2 regions of the Alteromonas sp. MmMcT2-2 genome follow, and region 2 is predicted to be linked to the other one. Evidence: predicted binding sites of a transcription regulator. Region 2 holds the regulator's gene; the other holds the start of a gene.

Region 1 (8,252 bases), on a different contig from region 2:
GCGATGACTTTTCATCTAGCCACAATACGTTTGGTAGCGACACAACCGATTATCTTTATGCAAGACGACTGTACCTCAGGCATGAAACAAATGCGGGCAAAACTGAACTAGGCATTATTCCCACTTATAAAGGGCGAGTTTCTTCAACAGGCTTGTCCAAAGATGGATGGATTACTGGCATTCGCCACGTGAGAAAGCTGCAAAACAACACTGCTCTTGAAATAGTGGTGGGGCAACTGGCGAATGCCGAAGCTTCCGAGGCGTTTAACGTTGGTGAAGAAGATGAATACTTTGAGATTGAATATTCGGCAAAGATGGGGGGACGACATAGCTATGAAGCCAGTTTTGAGCGAATGCTAAACGGCACATTCGCCCGCGCTGAATATCGATTCCGAATAAATGAAGAAGACACTGCTTTTGTTGAACTGGTTCAGCGCACCGACGAAAGTGCTGCGAAAATAGTAGTGGGCACCAGCGGCGAATTCGCTGCAAGCGCTTTTAACACATCATATCCTATCGAATATTTTGCTTACTATTCCTATATAGACAGTAGTTTTGGTGAGCGCGCTGAATTAATTGAAGACTTCCTAGGAACTGGTCACGGCGGCTCTCTGGAATTTAGTGGCGTGCTATCGGAGAAGCATGATGTTGAGTGGTTTATAAGAGCTGATGTGGTAGATAGTGTCAGTCGATTACTGGCAGGAGTAAAACTCTCCTTCGATAGTTGAATGAAACAAAGCGCCTACACCACATAAAAAAGGCCCATCAAACGATGGGCCAAACAGCAAGAACGCGTACACACTTTAACAGTGCATAGTGAGTTACGGTTTATCGACAAACAGAGTTCAGTTATCGCAGATTACGTATTTTTAATCTTAACAACTTTCAACGATATTTAGGTTTTATTACAATTTGGCGGTGTTGATAGGAATTATCTTCATTTTATTTCAAGGTTTTACCCGTTAAGAAAAGGTGTTTTTGTGCCAAGCCGCTACGCTCAGTTCAAAGAAAAACTTCCCATTTCTCGACTCTCAGATGAAGCGCTTCTAGCGTTTCGTGTCCTCTTTGATGATCCCCTAGATATAGTAGACTTAGCTCAGGATATATCTGACTTAACGCTCTACCCTGAACGCCTGAAAGACAGTTACAGGAAAGAATGGGAAGCGTACGTGATCAAGGCGCTGGCCTTTGAAATAAGGCAGCATAATGACCTTTCACCAGCAGAATTCATTGAATTAATGATGAAAAAAGTGGAAGCCGTTCAGCAAAGTGATGAAACCTATCAGAATTTACTGCGCCAAGTCCATCACGCAAAAAGCATTACCCAATCTAGTAATACCATCATATTCCCTACGCCGTTACGTCAGCAGCTAACCGCATTCCTCTTACCGATAACAACAATGACGCATCCTAAGAAGTAATGTAGTGCAGCCTTCGCTAAAGGGGCTCTACAGACCCCACGCGCTGATTGGGTACACTACTTATTGGCACTTTTGTATTTATACTGTGAAGGACAATACCCTCTGTCTACACCTTCAGGTCGCAAGCTAGCGTGCTTTGTTTTTCTGCCCGATACACGCTCTCGCCAGTTTTTGAAAGTTTTCTGTTTGAGGTTTTTGCGCATAAGCTTTATTACGTCTTTTTCTGGCAGCCCGTATAAACGCTCAATGGCTTCAAACGGCGTGCGGTCTTCCCACGCCATTTCAATTATTCGTGATTCTTGTTCTTCAGTTAATGCCATCTCTTACTTCTCAATATGCATTTTTAACCCTTTAGATACTAAGCTAACGCGCATTTTGTTCAGTACACCAGTCTAAAATAACACGAGGACAATTACGTATTTGACGAAATACCCACCAGCTCATCGTCTTTTTCAAACGCTAGCTTTAACAACTCGGCAGCGGCTTTGGCATCGCTCAGCGCACGGTGATGCTGCTCCATTTCTATGTGAAAATGCTTTGTTAAGTTTGCCAGCGAGTAAGAAGGCAGCCCAGGATAGGTGCGACGCATTTCGCGAACGGTACACATTTTGGGTCGCCTGAAACTCTGCTCTAGTCTTGCAAACTCTTGCTTAATGAACCCGTAGTCAAAGTTTACGTTGTGAGCAACGAACACAGCGTCTTCGGTGAAATTTGCCACGTGCTCCGCTACTTCAGCAAAAAGCGGAGCATCTGCCACCATGTCATCCGAAATTCCAGTAAGGCGGGTAATGTTGCTAGGAATGCGGCGCTGCGGATTTAACAGGGTTTGAAACCTGTCTACCTCTTTCCCACCAACAAGTTTTACCATACCTATTTCGGTAATCCGGTTGTAGCTGCTGTTTCCTCCAGTGGTCTCTATATCTACCACAACATAAGGCTGTGCTGGGTCGCGTATCCATTTCACTGTTGTTACCGCAACGTCAAATCCAGCTTGCTGCAAACGTTGAATTGAAACCAGCTGATTTCGGCGAAGCTGATCGCCAGGCGCTTTGATTTCTTCAAAGCGAAGTGCGCCGTCAAATACCATGATATCGGGGAAGCCATCTCGGAGGCTCTCAAAGTCTTTGCACATCATGCGAAGTAAAGCATAAATCGAATCTAGCGAACCATGCTCAATTAGCGCTTCTATAGGCGTAAGCAAATGACTAGACCACATAAACAGGCTATTCACTTTGCCATAGTGCATCGTGGCCATTTTGTGAATATGAAAACGCAGTTTTTCTTTGCTATCAAGCGCCTGTAACAATGCCTCAATACTGTGCTCAAACTTTGCGTAAAAGTTATTTTGCTTAAGCGACAACGGCCTGCGATCAAACTCTGTAACCAGCGTATCTTCTTCATAAAGCTGCTTCCAGAAAGTAAGGCCGAACAAACTACGCCATAGTCGATTTTCCGTGCGCCAGCCTTCAATGCCGTGCCGAGCATAGTGCGCCAATACCCCACGCTCAACCTGTTGGTTTTGGCTTACGTCAATATCCAGTGTACGGCTAGCATTACGAAGCATATCAGTAACCGTACTGGTGCGCTTTTTATGGTATTTGCGGGCGTAAAAATCTTCCGCAAAAGCTAATAGTGTATCCGATGGCGGATTATCAATTATTTCTTCAAGTGCTTGCTTAACGCCATCTTCATCTCCGTCTTTGTAGCTCTCTCTTAGCCACTTCTCTTTTGCCTTATCGCTTTGAGCTAGCTTCAACACCTCTAGTCCTTTCGGTCTATTAAAAGCCAACACTTTAAGGCCTAACGCATACAGTAACTGGTCGCGATAAAAGCTGGCCGACACCCCCTCAGTCGCTGGGAGTTCACCTTCGGCTATGGCAAGCAACATATCATCGTTATAAAAGGCTAATTGACTGTAATGGTTAGCGTAAAACCATGAAGCTTGGGCATCGCTTTTAGTGTCAAAACGCGCCGTATCGGTTACAGAATCAGAGCGGGTTCTCATTACGCCCAAATCACGCATAGAAAACTGATTTAGACGGCTTTTGGTGTTACCAAAATAAATAAAAAGTAAGTAGCGAAGTGCACCGTCAAATAAGCACACTAAATAATTGTCTAGCGAAAAGCTCTCGGGCCAGCCCTTAGCACCAATATGCTCATTAAGTAACGTGACGAGTTTCGGCTTGGTGAGAGATGCGAGCCCCTTAATACTGCCGTATTCAGCAAGTAGCTCAAGCAGAGCATTCTTGGTCAAGACACCTGCGATGTCATTAAGCGAAGCGTGGGTAAGGTCACCAAACCAGCCGTTGTTGGTAAGCCAATCTATTTGCTCTTGTGGCACAGCGATTTCGCTATAATTGAACTGCGTCCTGTCAATCACTGCGTACTTGCGATTTGCAGCGCGCACAACAATACACTGTTTGTCATCGTCTAACGCTTTAAAACGCCTAACAAAGTCAGTGGCTTCGTCACTTAGAAGCGCCCTGCTAGCACCCTCAAAGAACCCAAGGAACTCGTGAAAGTGTGTAAGGTAATAACGTGGCGGTAAATCTTTTCGCATGAGGTATCTTTGGCTATGAAAACACCAGCAGTGTATATTTATACAGCCACGCGAATCAAATTAAATCCTCCGCGATTGGTTATCACATCTGCTGCTAATAGTGCATAGCGTGTACTTTTACACGCGTACGCGCTGTTTAGACACCCAATGAAAGAACGAAGAAAGCTGCGCATCTGCCAATAAACGCTGCAAATTGAAGTAGTGTTTGGCCAACGTCATCTCATCATAAAATCGATGTATACCGCTGTGACATTGTCTGCAAATGTAAATGCCGTCCTGAAGCTCCGATTTGCTAAAGTGCTTTTTAAAATAGGTACGCCTGTGCATTTTTCGCGGTATAAGATGATGGTAAGTAAGGCGAGTTTCTCTATTACAGCACGGGCATTGACCGACTTTATTTGCCACAAGGTCACCTTTTTCGTCTATCACATCTATTATTTGTGCACCCAGTTTTCTGATTACTCATAAGCGTCAAATGGCAGTCTTGTCCTTTTCTCTTAAAATCAGATACAAGGGGCGTGTCTAAAAGAAAATCCACTCGTCTTTGCATTACGTAACAAATAGCATTAGTGATTACAAAGGCATTTAAATATGAGTTTAACTCGTTCCATGGGCTTTTCCTGTCCTTACTGTATGGCCCCAAATGATGTTGAAATAGATGAAATTAACGATGTTGGCCAAGTACAGGTGCTCGACTGCCAAGTGTGTTGTCAGCCCATTGAGCTTACTGCTTATCAGCACGGTGATGACATTCAGATAGAGGCAGAAAGAGAGAATGACTAAGCAGTTTACCCGCGGTGATATAGACGCCCTTGCACAGCGCTACCGCGCAAACCTAATTAATAGTTTGTCTGGTTTTAAATCGGCGACTTTGGTGGGTACAACAAACGGCGTTACAAATAATTTGGCTATAGTGAGCTCAATTGTTCATGTCGGTGCAAACCCGCCTCTCATTGGCATGATCATGCGTCCACATACCGTCACGCGAGATACGTTAAGCAATATAAAACAGCAGGGCTTTTATACGCTAAATCACGTGGCTGTTGACTGGGTCGACAAAGCCCACCAAACATCAGCCCGCTATGCGCCAGAAGAAAGTGAATTTGAAGCCGTTGGGTTAACCGCGCAGATCAGTGAGTCCTTCAGTGCGCCGTATGTCAAAGAAAGTAAAATTAAAATGGGCTTAAAAGTAGCACAGCATTTTACTTTGCTTAATGAAACCGAAATGGTTATCGGCGAAATCCAAGAGCTCTACGTTCCTGAGCAAATAATAGATTCCGACGGCTATGCTGATATAGAACAAGCGCAAACGGCCTGTATCTCAGGCCTAGACAGCTACCACAGCACACAACGAATTGCACAATTTGCGTATGCAAAGCCCGATGTAAAGTTAACCGTGAAATGAACTAATAAACTGTCCAGCGGTCTTACATTCAATACTTAAGGTTGTAACTCTGAAGTTTATTTAATCTGGATCAAGCGAAAAAGCGAGATTTCGTTCGATCTTTTTTCAAAAAGAGATAGTATTTAAGCATGAAACAAAACCTGCCTCTTTGGGCAGGTTTTTGCGTTTAAGGCACTGAATAAAAAAGAATCATTATCGTTTCTATCTCTTAAGGAGAATGTTATGAAATCTGTAAATCGCCGTGACTTTTTAAAGCTTTCTGGCTCGACAGTTATCGGTCTTACATTAGGTGGTGTAGCGTTACGTGCTCAGGCTCAAGAACAATTGAGCGCTGATGACCCTACTGCAAAAGCACTGAACTACACACCGTCGTCAACTGTTGAAGGTGCAAAATGCGCAAACTGCATGTACGTGCAGGGCGCCGATGGCGAACAACACCGCCCTTGTAACATTTTCCCTAATAAGCTTGTTAACGCTGATGGCTGGTGTAGCGCTTGGGTGAAAAAGCCTGGCTAACCAATCGAAAGAAAAGACGTTCAAAAGCCCTTGAGTTAAACCAAGGGCTTTTTTCGTTTCTGTTGAGGCGAAATACGATTATGTATCCTCATTTCCCGCTAGCGAACTACGTCAATTCCGTCTTCGATACCTTTTAGCGCTGGGTTGTCAAAACGTGTAGGCAGAAGGCCAGGCTTAATGAAGAAGCCGTGTTTTGCTTCAAAAACTCTACCTATTTTCAACACGCTTTCGTCTTGCCATTTACCGCCAATGAAGCTAATTCCCACAGGAAGATCTTTCACCTGTCCAGCGGGCACTGTGAGATGCGGATATCCTGCAATTGCGGCCAAATACCCGATACCGATAAAACCGACAGGCGAATGGTCACCATATACGCCATCTATTAAAAAAGAAGGGCTGTTTGAGGGCGCAACTAGTACATCAACATTGTGCTTTGCTAACAACGTATCAATACCATTTTTGCCCGCTGTGTCTTGGATAAGGCGCAGTGCATTTTGATACTTTTCGCTTTCAATGGCTGCCGACGCGAGCGATTTTTCGAAAATGTCTTGATTGAATAGCGCTAACTCGCGCTCTGTTTTGTTATTGAAATCGATAAGCTCAGACAAGTTCCTTGCAGGAAGCTCTGCCGGCGACCCCGATAAATATTCGTTAATACTATGATGGAACTCGCTCAGCAGAACATTATAAGAGTCGGCCCAAAATGAATCTGGCTGAGAGAAGTCACTGATGTCCACCAGCGTCGCGCCCGCCGCTTTAAGCTGCTTTAACGCGCTTTCATAAACAGCCAGCACATGAGGGTTATCGCCTTGGCGGTACCTAACCACACCAATACGCTTGCCTTTTAAATCGGTAGCAAGCATGGACGATGCGGGCATAGCTGGACGGTGAGACTCAGCGTCTAGTGTCGCGTTATCGCCCGCATCAGGGCCCGCCATTATTGCCGTCATCAGCCAGGCGTCTTGAACGTTAGACGTCATTGGTCCTGCGGTGTCCTGACTGAAAGAAATAGGCACTATGTGAGTTCTGGAAAGCAAGCCCACGGTTGGTTTAAAGCCGACTACCCCGTTTATGGATGCCGGACAAATAATAGAGCCATTGGTTTCGGTGCCCACGGCAAGTGACGCGAGGCGAAGTGACATGGCAGCGCCCGAGCCCGATGACGAGCCACAAGCACTTCTTGATAGCATATGGGGGTTTCGGGTAAGCCCGCCAACTGCACTCCAGCCGCTGATAGAGGATTCAGAGCGAAAGTTTGCCCATTCAGACAAATTGGTTTTACCCAAAATAATTGCCCCTGCCGCTTTCAGTTTTTCTACGATAGGCGCATCGCGACCAGTGTCATTAGTAATAAGCGCCATTGAGCCAGCTGTGGTGGGCATCTCTTTACTTTCTATATTATCTTTTAGCAGCACGGGAATACCTGCCAGAGGGCCAAGCGTCTCGCCGTTCGCTAGTCGTTTATCGATGGCCTTCGCTTCGGTCAGCGCGTTAGGGTTCAACGCTAAAACGCTATTTACCTTTTCATCTAGCCGTTCGATTCGCGCAAGATAACCGTTAACGAGCTCAGCAGATGTCGTGTCGCCACTCGCAATAGCTTGCGCCTGAACGTGAGCAGGCTTATCTAACCATTGCTCAATCTTATCTGTATGATTTGCTTGAGACACGCATGCAGTGCAAAGCACGACTACGGCCAGCAAAAAACCCTGTTTCAACATAAACCTTTCCTTAACGTATGATCCTAGCGCCTGTTACTCCTTCTTATTATGCAGCGTTTGACGGCAATAGAAGGTAACGTAATGTTAGTTTCTTATACGTTGAATCAGAAATAGTTCACTGTCTAAGAATTATTTTGCCGTTTCCGCAACGGGAAGCTTATGAAGGAGGTTATCAAGCTTATATTCATCAAGCAGTAACTGATACCGCCCATCTTCAATAAATAGCCGAAGGGTGGCGTTAAACTTGGCTCTTAGCGCTGGGTCGGGGATTGCAGCACTGTAAGGCGATATAGGAAAAAGCTCATGAAAGACGGTTGCGTCTTCGGCATAAGCACTGTTTGCAGATTTGAAGTAGTTGAAAATATTTCTATCGAGAATGGCAACATCGACGCTGCCGCGCATCAGCATGTCCACTTGACGATCTTGTCGTGCCATTTCTATATAGGTAGTTTGCGATGCGAGAGTTCGCCCAAAGTCCTCACCTAATACCGATTGAGCGGTTTGAAAAGCAATGACGCTTTTACCTTTCAAATCGTCGATACTGTCTATCGTCAGTTCTCTGTCTGCGCGTGTTACCACGACGTTCTGATAGATAATATATGGCTCAGATAAAATGCTTTGATCGACTATGT
Region 2 (8,252 bases):
CCTTCGGTAAAGGGCTTGATGATTCAGTTTGATGACAAGAATTTAGATTTCATTACACCACAAGGTGTGCAAATCAATAACGGCGTATTGCATCTAGAACAAGATTGGATCAACGACGCAAAAGGCTTAACACTGCCTCATGCGCCGCTACGTGTTACCGCTATGGCTTCAAGCTAAATGCATATTTGGGATTAGGTAAGAAGCTGATACCTAATTTGCTCTGCTAAACGCGCGATGGTCTCTTCGCCCTTCGCGCATAGCTCTTCGGCTCTGTGGAATTCCATAATACCCACGTCGGTAAGCTGAGGCTCAATAAGAATGTCAGGCGGATCGCCAGCCAAACGTGAACGTGTGACGCGAGCTTGAAGTATCTCAAGTGAACTGCTCATCACGCTCATAATTCCCGGCGGGTTTCGCTTGTTCACTTTAGCGGGGACTTCGGTCAACTCTTCTTCCACTTTTTCAATCACATCAGAAGCAATGCCTTCTTCAGTCTTTACATTGCCAGCCGAGACGCTGTCTTTTTCATCTTTTTTCTCTAGGGCTTTTTCTTCTTTGTTGTCAGGAGAGAACCATTGGCGTAGTACGTTTTGACTCTTTGTAAAAAAGTCCTCGGTTTTGCGCTGGTTTTCTTCATGATCTTGTCTCAACTTTTCAAGACGAAGTGGTCGGAAATCGGCGTTAAGGTTAACCGCGATTACAAAATCGGCCCCTAATTGGCGACATAAGTTCACCGGTACAGGGTTTACAACGGCACCGTCTACCAACCAACGATCACCATGTGCTACGGGCGCAAAAAGTGCGGGAATAGCGCAGGATGCTTGAATGGTGTCTCCGATAGGACCAGAGTTAAACACTACTTCACGGCCGGTATAAAGGTCGGTAGCCACAGCCGCAAACGGCTTAAGCATGTCTTCATAAGTCGATTCACAAAACTCGCTTGCTAGCTTGTCGAAAACCTTCTGTCCGCTGGCAATGCCGCCGCGTCTAAGTCCTACACCCATAAGAGCAAGTACCTGCCAGTCGCTAAGGGAACAGGCCCACTCTTTCAATCCTTCCAGCTTGCCACTTGCGTAGGCAGCACCAACATAGGCACCAATAGAGCATCCCGCTACAACGTCAATTTTTACGCCGAGTTTTTCTAATGCTTCAATTATGCCAATGTGAGTCCAGCCCCTTGCGGCACCGGCACCTAGCGCAAGTCCGATTTTCATTTACTTAGGTTCCATAATGTTTATTACTTCAATAGTATTATCTTCATCACTGAAGTCCGTACTATTTTCTGTAGTGAAAGAAGGTTCATCGAACCCGATATCACCGTCTTCTACCGGGCCTTCTTGTGTAGCTATAGCTTTAAAATCATAAAGGTTGCTGTCGATTAAGTGTGAAGGCGCTACGTTTTGAAGCGCACGGAACATCGACTCTATACGACCTGGGAAGCGACGGTTCCAGTCTTGAAGCATAGCCTTTATGTTTTGGCGCTGTAGGTTTTCTTGTGAGCCACAAAGGTTACACGGAATAATCGGAAATTCAGCGGCCTGAGAATATTTCTCGATGTCTTTTTCTGTGCAGTACGCCAATGGACGAATAACGATGTGTTCACCGTTGTCGCTGACTAGCTTTGGCGGCATAGACTTAAGCTTGCCACCATGAAACATATTGAGGAAAAACGTTTCTAGCATGTCGTCGCGGTGATGACCTAATGCAATTTTAGTCGCACCTAACTCTTTTGCCGTGCGGTACAGAATACCACGGCGCAAGCGAGAACAGAGAGAGCAAGTCGTCTTTCCCTCTGGAATTTTGTCTTTAACAATAGAGTAGGTGTCTTCTTCTACAATTTTGTAGTCAACGCCAATGCTTTCTAGATATTCAGGCAAGATATGTTCTGGGAAACCAGGCTGCTTTTGGTCAAGATTAACCGCAACGATATCAAAGTGAATAGGCGCAATCTTCTTTAAAAACAATAAAATATCTAGCATGGTGTAGCTGTCTTTACCGCCAGATAAACACACCATTACTTTGTCGTTGTTTTCAATCATACCGAAATCGCCAATGGCTTTACCCACATTGCGGCGAAGTCGTTTCTGAAGTTTGTTGAAGTTGTACTTTTGCTTACTTTGCGCAGCATTTAATGGCGACGCGTCAGCACTGTTTGTGCCTAAACTCATAATTAACTAGCTTGGTTTGTGATAAAGCCACCATTATACATTAAAGCGGCTTTTCGAGACCATGCTTGTGAAGTTAAATTTGTTGGTGACATACCGTGTTGGCCGCTAAGTAACGGCAAACACGGGCTATGTAGACTTGATGAAAAGACTACACCGACAACGGCGACACAAATCCATCTGGCTTAATAGCAAGCACATCGCAATTGAGTTCGTCGATCACGTGTTCTGCAGTGTTACCAATTAGGGCCGCTGAAATGCCCACGCGGCCAACAGTACCAATAACAACAAGCTCTGCATCCAGTGTTTTTGCCACTTGCGGGATAACTTTTTCCGGAAGGCCTTCTCTTACTACACATTTATTTTCAGGAATACCGTACTTCAACGCGTGACTACGCATTTCTTTTAAATGATGATTTTTTACCGCGTCGTGATAGGTATCGGGGTCGAACTCAGGTACTTCTATGGCGATATTAAGTGGTGTAGAAGGATAACTGTTGACCAAATTTACGCTACCTTTCAATAAAGAGGCGTAGTCGTTAGCAATGAGGGTGAGCTTATCGTTAAGTGCGGCATGCTCATCATCTTCACTGCCTACGTTTACTGCAGCAATAATCTCTCCTCCTTCTGGCCAGTCGTGCTCTTTAACGAGTAATACTGGCCGAGGGCATTTACGCATTAAATGCCAGTCGGTGGGGGTGAAAATAACAGAAGCAAGATCGTCGTGCTTTTTGGTTGCCTTTACCACTAAATCTATCTGATTATTTAGGGTGTAGTAAATAATCGACTCATACGCACGATTATTCCATTCTACAACGATATCAGTTTCAGTGAATCCTTGTTCTCTTAAGTGGGTGGCAAGCCATTTTGCATGCTCCTTTGTAACTGCATCGCGCATTGACTCGCGCTCATCCGGGCTAAGCATGGTCGTCATATCATAAGATAAGTCGTATACCACCATCATTGCGGTAACTGAAGCGCCTGTTTTTGAAGCGAGTTCATAAGCTCGGCTTAGTGCAGGTTGGTTATCGCGCTCGGCATCTACCACGGCCAGAATTCGTTTACACTCAATCATAACGTCCCCCTAACTACGAAACTTAGTAGCGGCTGTCGAAATCGAAGCTTTCTAATACTAACTATAAACGACATTGGGAAAAACGTAAGTTGTTTTAGATCAAGAATTTTACGAGGCGACCATGAGTGAACCTACCTAATTGAATATGGAGCAACCGGCGTGGCGCTGAAAGGTTAGATATGTGGCTACCAAAGGTCACAAAAAAGCGCGCTTAGTGCGCGCCTTGTTTAACACCTAAAAACGGCTAACCGCAGACAACGCTTGGGCCGTTAAGCGCCGCTAGTTTGGTGTTTAGTCTATCGAAATCCAAGATAGTAATAAGCTTGCCGTCTACTTTTATGATGTTGTCTTTTTGAAAACGGCTTAACAGACGACTAATCGTTTCAATCGTTAATCCTAAATAGTTTCCAATTTCGTTGCGCGTCATGGTTAAGTGGAATTCTCTATGGGAAAAGCCACGCTCTTCAAAGCGTTGCGACAGGTGTGAGATGAAATACAGTAAGCGCTCTTCTGCAGTTCGCTTGTTTAAAAGCATGATCATGTCGTGATCTTGTTTTATTTCAGCGCTCATGAAGCTCATGATCTGGTGGCGTAGCTTTGGAAATTGCACTGACATTTCGTCGAGGGTCTCGTAGGGAAGCTCACACACCATGGCAGTTTCTAACGCAGAGGTATAGCTTTGGTGCTTGTTCTCTCTTAATGCATCGAAACCGATAATGTCACCAGGAAAATGGAAGCCGGTAATCTGTTCTTCACCTTCGGTATTAGTCACAAATGATTTGAATGAACCGGTTCTCACTGCAAATAGAGAACGGAATTTATCACCAGTTTGAATCAGCGTGTCACCTTTATGAAGCGGCTTCTTGCGTTCAATAATATCGTCAAGAGACTCGATTTCTGTTTTGTTTAACGCCACCGGTAAACACAGGTGACTGAAACTACAGTTTTGACAGTGAATAGAAAATTGGCTTCCTTTGCTCATAATGCACGCTCTCTAAAAGAATACCCGACAATAATACACCCATTTTTAAACGATTGCGCCATGAATAAGATAAGCTGCATATATTGCCATTATTACTGCAATAATTTGTCTAAAATGGTTATGTTGAAAACTTCGAACAATATATTGGCTACCAGCGCTTGCAGCGAGCAAGGTGGGTAATGTACCCAAACCGAAGAAGAACATAATAGCAGCGCCTTCTAGCGCGTTACCCGCCGCGAGAGACCAGGTAAGTGTGGAATACACCAAACCGCAAGGAAGCCAACCCCAAATAAAACCATAAGGCAACGCACTTAAAGGGGTCTTAAATGGCAAAAAGCGTTTTGAAAGCGGCTGGACTTTGGAAAATAGGCCTTTACCCGCATTTTCCAGCACTGTTAAGCCAGTCCACCACTTACCCAAATAACACGCCAGTAGAAGCAACATGATTCCGCTAAGTAGGGAAAGGGCATAGTTGGCAAGAGGTATATAATCTGCTGCAATTTTTCCAAGTGCCCCGGTTACTGCTCCGGCGATGGTGTAGCTCACTATACGTCCCATGTTATAGGCAAGGGTATAGGGTAGTGCTGAAGCGCCTTTAGGCGATACCATCCTTAGCGCAGCGACAATTCCACCGCACATTCCCACACAGTGAACTCCACCGGCTAAGCCGATAAGAAAGGCAGAGAAGTAGTTAATCCCTTCCATGTGGCGCTTGGCTTTTGTCTACTTTACTGTCTTGAAGTTGCTTGCGTTGCTCAGCTAGCTTTTTTTCTTCTGGCGGAAGATCATCGTCAAACAGTATGCTATAACCTTGGCGATCTAAATCTTCAAATTGATTGGTTTTCACCGCCCAAAAGAATATCACGATAGCGACGGCAACAATGATGATGGCGATTGGAATTAATACGTAAATAATACTCATGCTATTTGCTCAAGAGTCGCGTTGAGTTTGTGACCACAATGATACTGCTTAACGACATACCAACAACAGCCATCCACGGTGAAAGTAGGCCTGATACGGCGAAAGGTAAGATCAAAACGTTGTAACCTACCGACCAGCCAATATTTTGCCTTATTTTTTGCTTCACTTGGTGCGCAGTTCGAATAAGTTCTGGTACAGAAAGCAGCTGATCGCCAAGCAGTATCACGTCGGCGGCAGTTTTAGCCACGTCTGTGGCATTACCCACTGCAATTGCCACATCAGCACTGGCAAGAACTGGAGCGTCGTTAATACCGTCACCCATCATCATCACTTTCGCGCCAGATTGCTGCATAGCTTGAACGGCTTCGTACTTTTGCTCAGGTGTTAGGCCACCTTTAGCGGTCGAAATTGGCAATGGTGCGGTAAGCGCATTAACGTTTTGCTGTGTATCACCACTTAAAACGGCGAGGGTATGGCTTGCAGCTAATATATCGAGAGTTTCTTGCGTATCTTCTCTTAGTGAATCCTTTACTTCATACGCCGCCATAATACGCCCCTTAACCGTGAGAAACACGTTAGCTGAAGGGAACGCTTCAATGAGTTTTAGCTGAGATTCGTGAACGCTGAATGCTGCAGAACCCATAGAAAACAACGTGTCATTGATCTCACCGCTGATACCACCTCCTGGCGTAACGGTAAAATTAGTCACTTTGTGTACAGTGCTATCGATAACGTTAGCACTGCCGCTAGAGGCAGAATTCTCGCTAAAGGCTACACCGTCGCTAAAGGCTATATCGTCGCTAAAGGCTTTGGCAATCGGATGTTCAGAGCGTGACTCCAAAGCGCGCGCAATTGATAGCGCACTATTACTATCCACGCCGTCAGCGTACCAGGCATTTGAAATAGTAAATTTGCCTTTTGTGAGCGTGCCGGTTTTGTCTAGAGCGATGGTGTCAATGTCAGTAATTTGTTCAAGCGCATCTGCCCGTTTTAGTAAAATACCTTGTCTGTTTAATTTTGCCATAGCGCAGGTTAACGCTGATGGCGTGGCCAACCCTAGTGCGCAAGGGCAGGTTGCAACCAGCACCGATATGGTGATCCAAAATGCCTCGTCGCTACCCTGATACGCCCAAAAGCCATAGGTTAACGCCGAAATCAGCAATACCGCGGTAACGAAATAGCGAGAAAAATTATCGGCTATCTGCGCTGCTTTAGGTTTACTCGCCATGGCACTTGCTTGCAGTCTTACAATTTGATTTACCAGCGCATTTTTAAGGGTCTGCGTAACCGTAATGGTTAGCGTACCATCTTGACAAACCGTGCCGCCGTAAACTGGGCTACTGTTGGACTTACGCACGGGATTAAACTCGCCGGTAAGCATAGATTCGTCAACCGCTGCGTTGCCGTCGGTTACCACCCCATCAATGGGGACTGTTTCACCAGGCTTCACTAGCACTACGTCGTCAATTTTTAGCTGCTTAGCCAGACACTCGGTTAGGCTACCATCCGGATTTAGTTTAGTCGCTGATACGGGCACATACTGCATCATATTGGCAGAGATCTGTGCGGCGCGATGACGGCTGCGATGTTCTAAGAATCGGCTAAGTAACAGCAGAAAAATAAACATACAAATGGATTCGAAATACACTTCACCTTGCTCTAATACTGTAGAACGAATTCCAGCAATGTAAGTACCGAATATTGCGAGCGTAACGGGTACGTCCATATTAACCGTTTTGGCGCTTAGCGCTTTAGCGGCGCCCATATAAAAGTTGCTGCCTGAATACAGCACCACAGGTGTAGTAAGTGTAAGGGCAACCCAATAAAAATATTGGCGGGTCTCTAACTCAATGGCGCCAAACCAATCAAAATAAAGCCCCGTCATCAGCATCATTACCTGCATGGTCATAATGCCTGCTAGGCCAAGCTTTTTAAGAAAGGTTTTTTGTTCGCGCTTATAGCTGGCTTCGTGTTCGTCGGGGTGAAATGGCGAGCCAACGTAACCAATGCGTTTTAGCGTAGATAGAATTTGACTAAGTTTGATTTGAAAAGGTGACCAGGTAACCAGTGCTCGGCGCTCTTGTACATTCACCGCGACTTGCTTTATTCCTTCTACTTTCGACAACTGCTTTTCGATAAGCCAGCCACACGCAGCGCACGTAATACCTTCAAGGGTCAATTGAATCTGTTTGTCCTGACCTTCTTCAAACACGAACTCTTCTTGAAGGGAAGGGTCGTCATATACTTTTAGCTTGTCTAATGTTTCTAAAATACCATCGTCAGATTTTTGCGCCGGTTCGGTTCTAAACTGGTAATAGTCCTCAAGGCCGTTGTTAACGATCGCTTCAGCTACCGCTAAGCAGCCAGGGCAACACATGTCTCGTTGTTGCCCTAAAATGACAGTAGTAAATTTCCCATTGTCTGAACTCGCTATAGGCAAGCCGCAATGGTAACAGTCGTGCCTTGCCATTATGGATTGAATTTCATTTTGCCAGTGTGGGGCAGATAGACCGTGTTTTGAATTTTCCAGCTATCATCAATCGGCGTCAGCGATATGCGCCATTTGCCGTCAAGGTTTTCTTCAATAAAACCGCGATAAATACCGTTAGCGTCGCGACTCAATAAAACGCTAACATCGCGCTCTTCTAGCGTTACGTGATAGAAACTTAATTTAACCGCGTTACCTTCTTGTGGAATCCCCGAATGAAATTGCAGCGCTATGCTTCCATCTTCAATGGTTAAATCAGTGGTGATATTCTTGCGGCGGGCTATGGCCTCTTTGTCCAGACGGGCATTGATTGCTTTTCCTTCCTTGTAGTAGTCGTCTACCACCAGGCTATCTTCGGTGCTAATAGCAAGGTTTAACAACACGCCACCCATGATGAGTGTAATGATAGGTACGGCAATTAAAAACCAGGGCCAGAACTCTTTATACCAGGGTCTATTCATCGAAATCTTTCTCGTATTTACTTCACTAGCAACGTCGCTAACAACATATTTATTATTGCTACATCAGTTAATAACAATAAATATAGTGTTGGGGACGCAGCTCCAAGGCGCACAAAATGTGTTCGCAACGACACTTTCTGTATTGCTGTCTATATCGCT

Evidence for each region. The regulator FNR, encoded in region 2, switches genes on or off when oxygen is low (the NO sensors DNR and NnrR bind a similar motif). The targets are predictions, from matches to a motif close to TTGATCTAGATCAA.
Region 1: a site for FNR is predicted at 5,447-5,460, ahead of MHM99_RS01105 (high-potential iron-sulfur protein). Genes of this name have one in related genera too.

Annotation. Positions count from the first base shown of each region.
Region 1 covers NZ_JAKRFA010000001.1:261,244-269,495, forward strand. Annotated here, with positions in the region: gene MHM99_RS01070 (hypothetical protein) at 1-728, shown strand, start outside; gene MHM99_RS01075 (hypothetical protein) at 981-1,421, shown strand; gene MHM99_RS01080 (TIGR03643 family protein) at 1,478-1,741, opposite strand; gene MHM99_RS01085 (exonuclease domain-containing protein) at 1,834-3,981, opposite strand; gene MHM99_RS01090 (hypothetical protein) at 4,099-4,386, opposite strand; gene MHM99_RS01095 (CPXCG motif-containing cysteine-rich protein) at 4,573-4,764, shown strand; gene MHM99_RS01100 (flavin reductase) at 4,757-5,386, shown strand; gene MHM99_RS01105 (high-potential iron-sulfur protein) at 5,609-5,902, shown strand; gene MHM99_RS01110 (amidase) at 6,001-7,620, opposite strand; gene MHM99_RS01115 (transporter substrate-binding domain-containing protein) at 7,750-8,252, opposite strand, start outside.
Region 2 covers NZ_JAKRFA010000030.1:22,710-30,961, reverse strand. Annotated here, with positions in the region: gene MHM99_RS15555 (DUF2987 domain-containing protein) at 1-177, shown strand, start outside; gene MHM99_RS15550 (patatin-like phospholipase family protein) at 192-1,214, opposite strand; gene ttcA (tRNA 2-thiocytidine(32) synthetase TtcA) at 1,215-2,168, opposite strand; gene uspE (universal stress protein UspE) at 2,317-3,240, opposite strand; gene fnr (fumarate/nitrate reduction transcriptional regulator Fnr) at 3,485-4,222, opposite strand; gene MHM99_RS15530 (sulfite exporter TauE/SafE family protein) at 4,268-4,927, opposite strand; gene ccoS (cbb3-type cytochrome oxidase assembly protein CcoS) at 4,914-5,144, opposite strand; gene MHM99_RS15520 (heavy metal translocating P-type ATPase) at 5,146-7,614, opposite strand; gene MHM99_RS15515 (FixH family protein) at 7,614-8,093, opposite strand.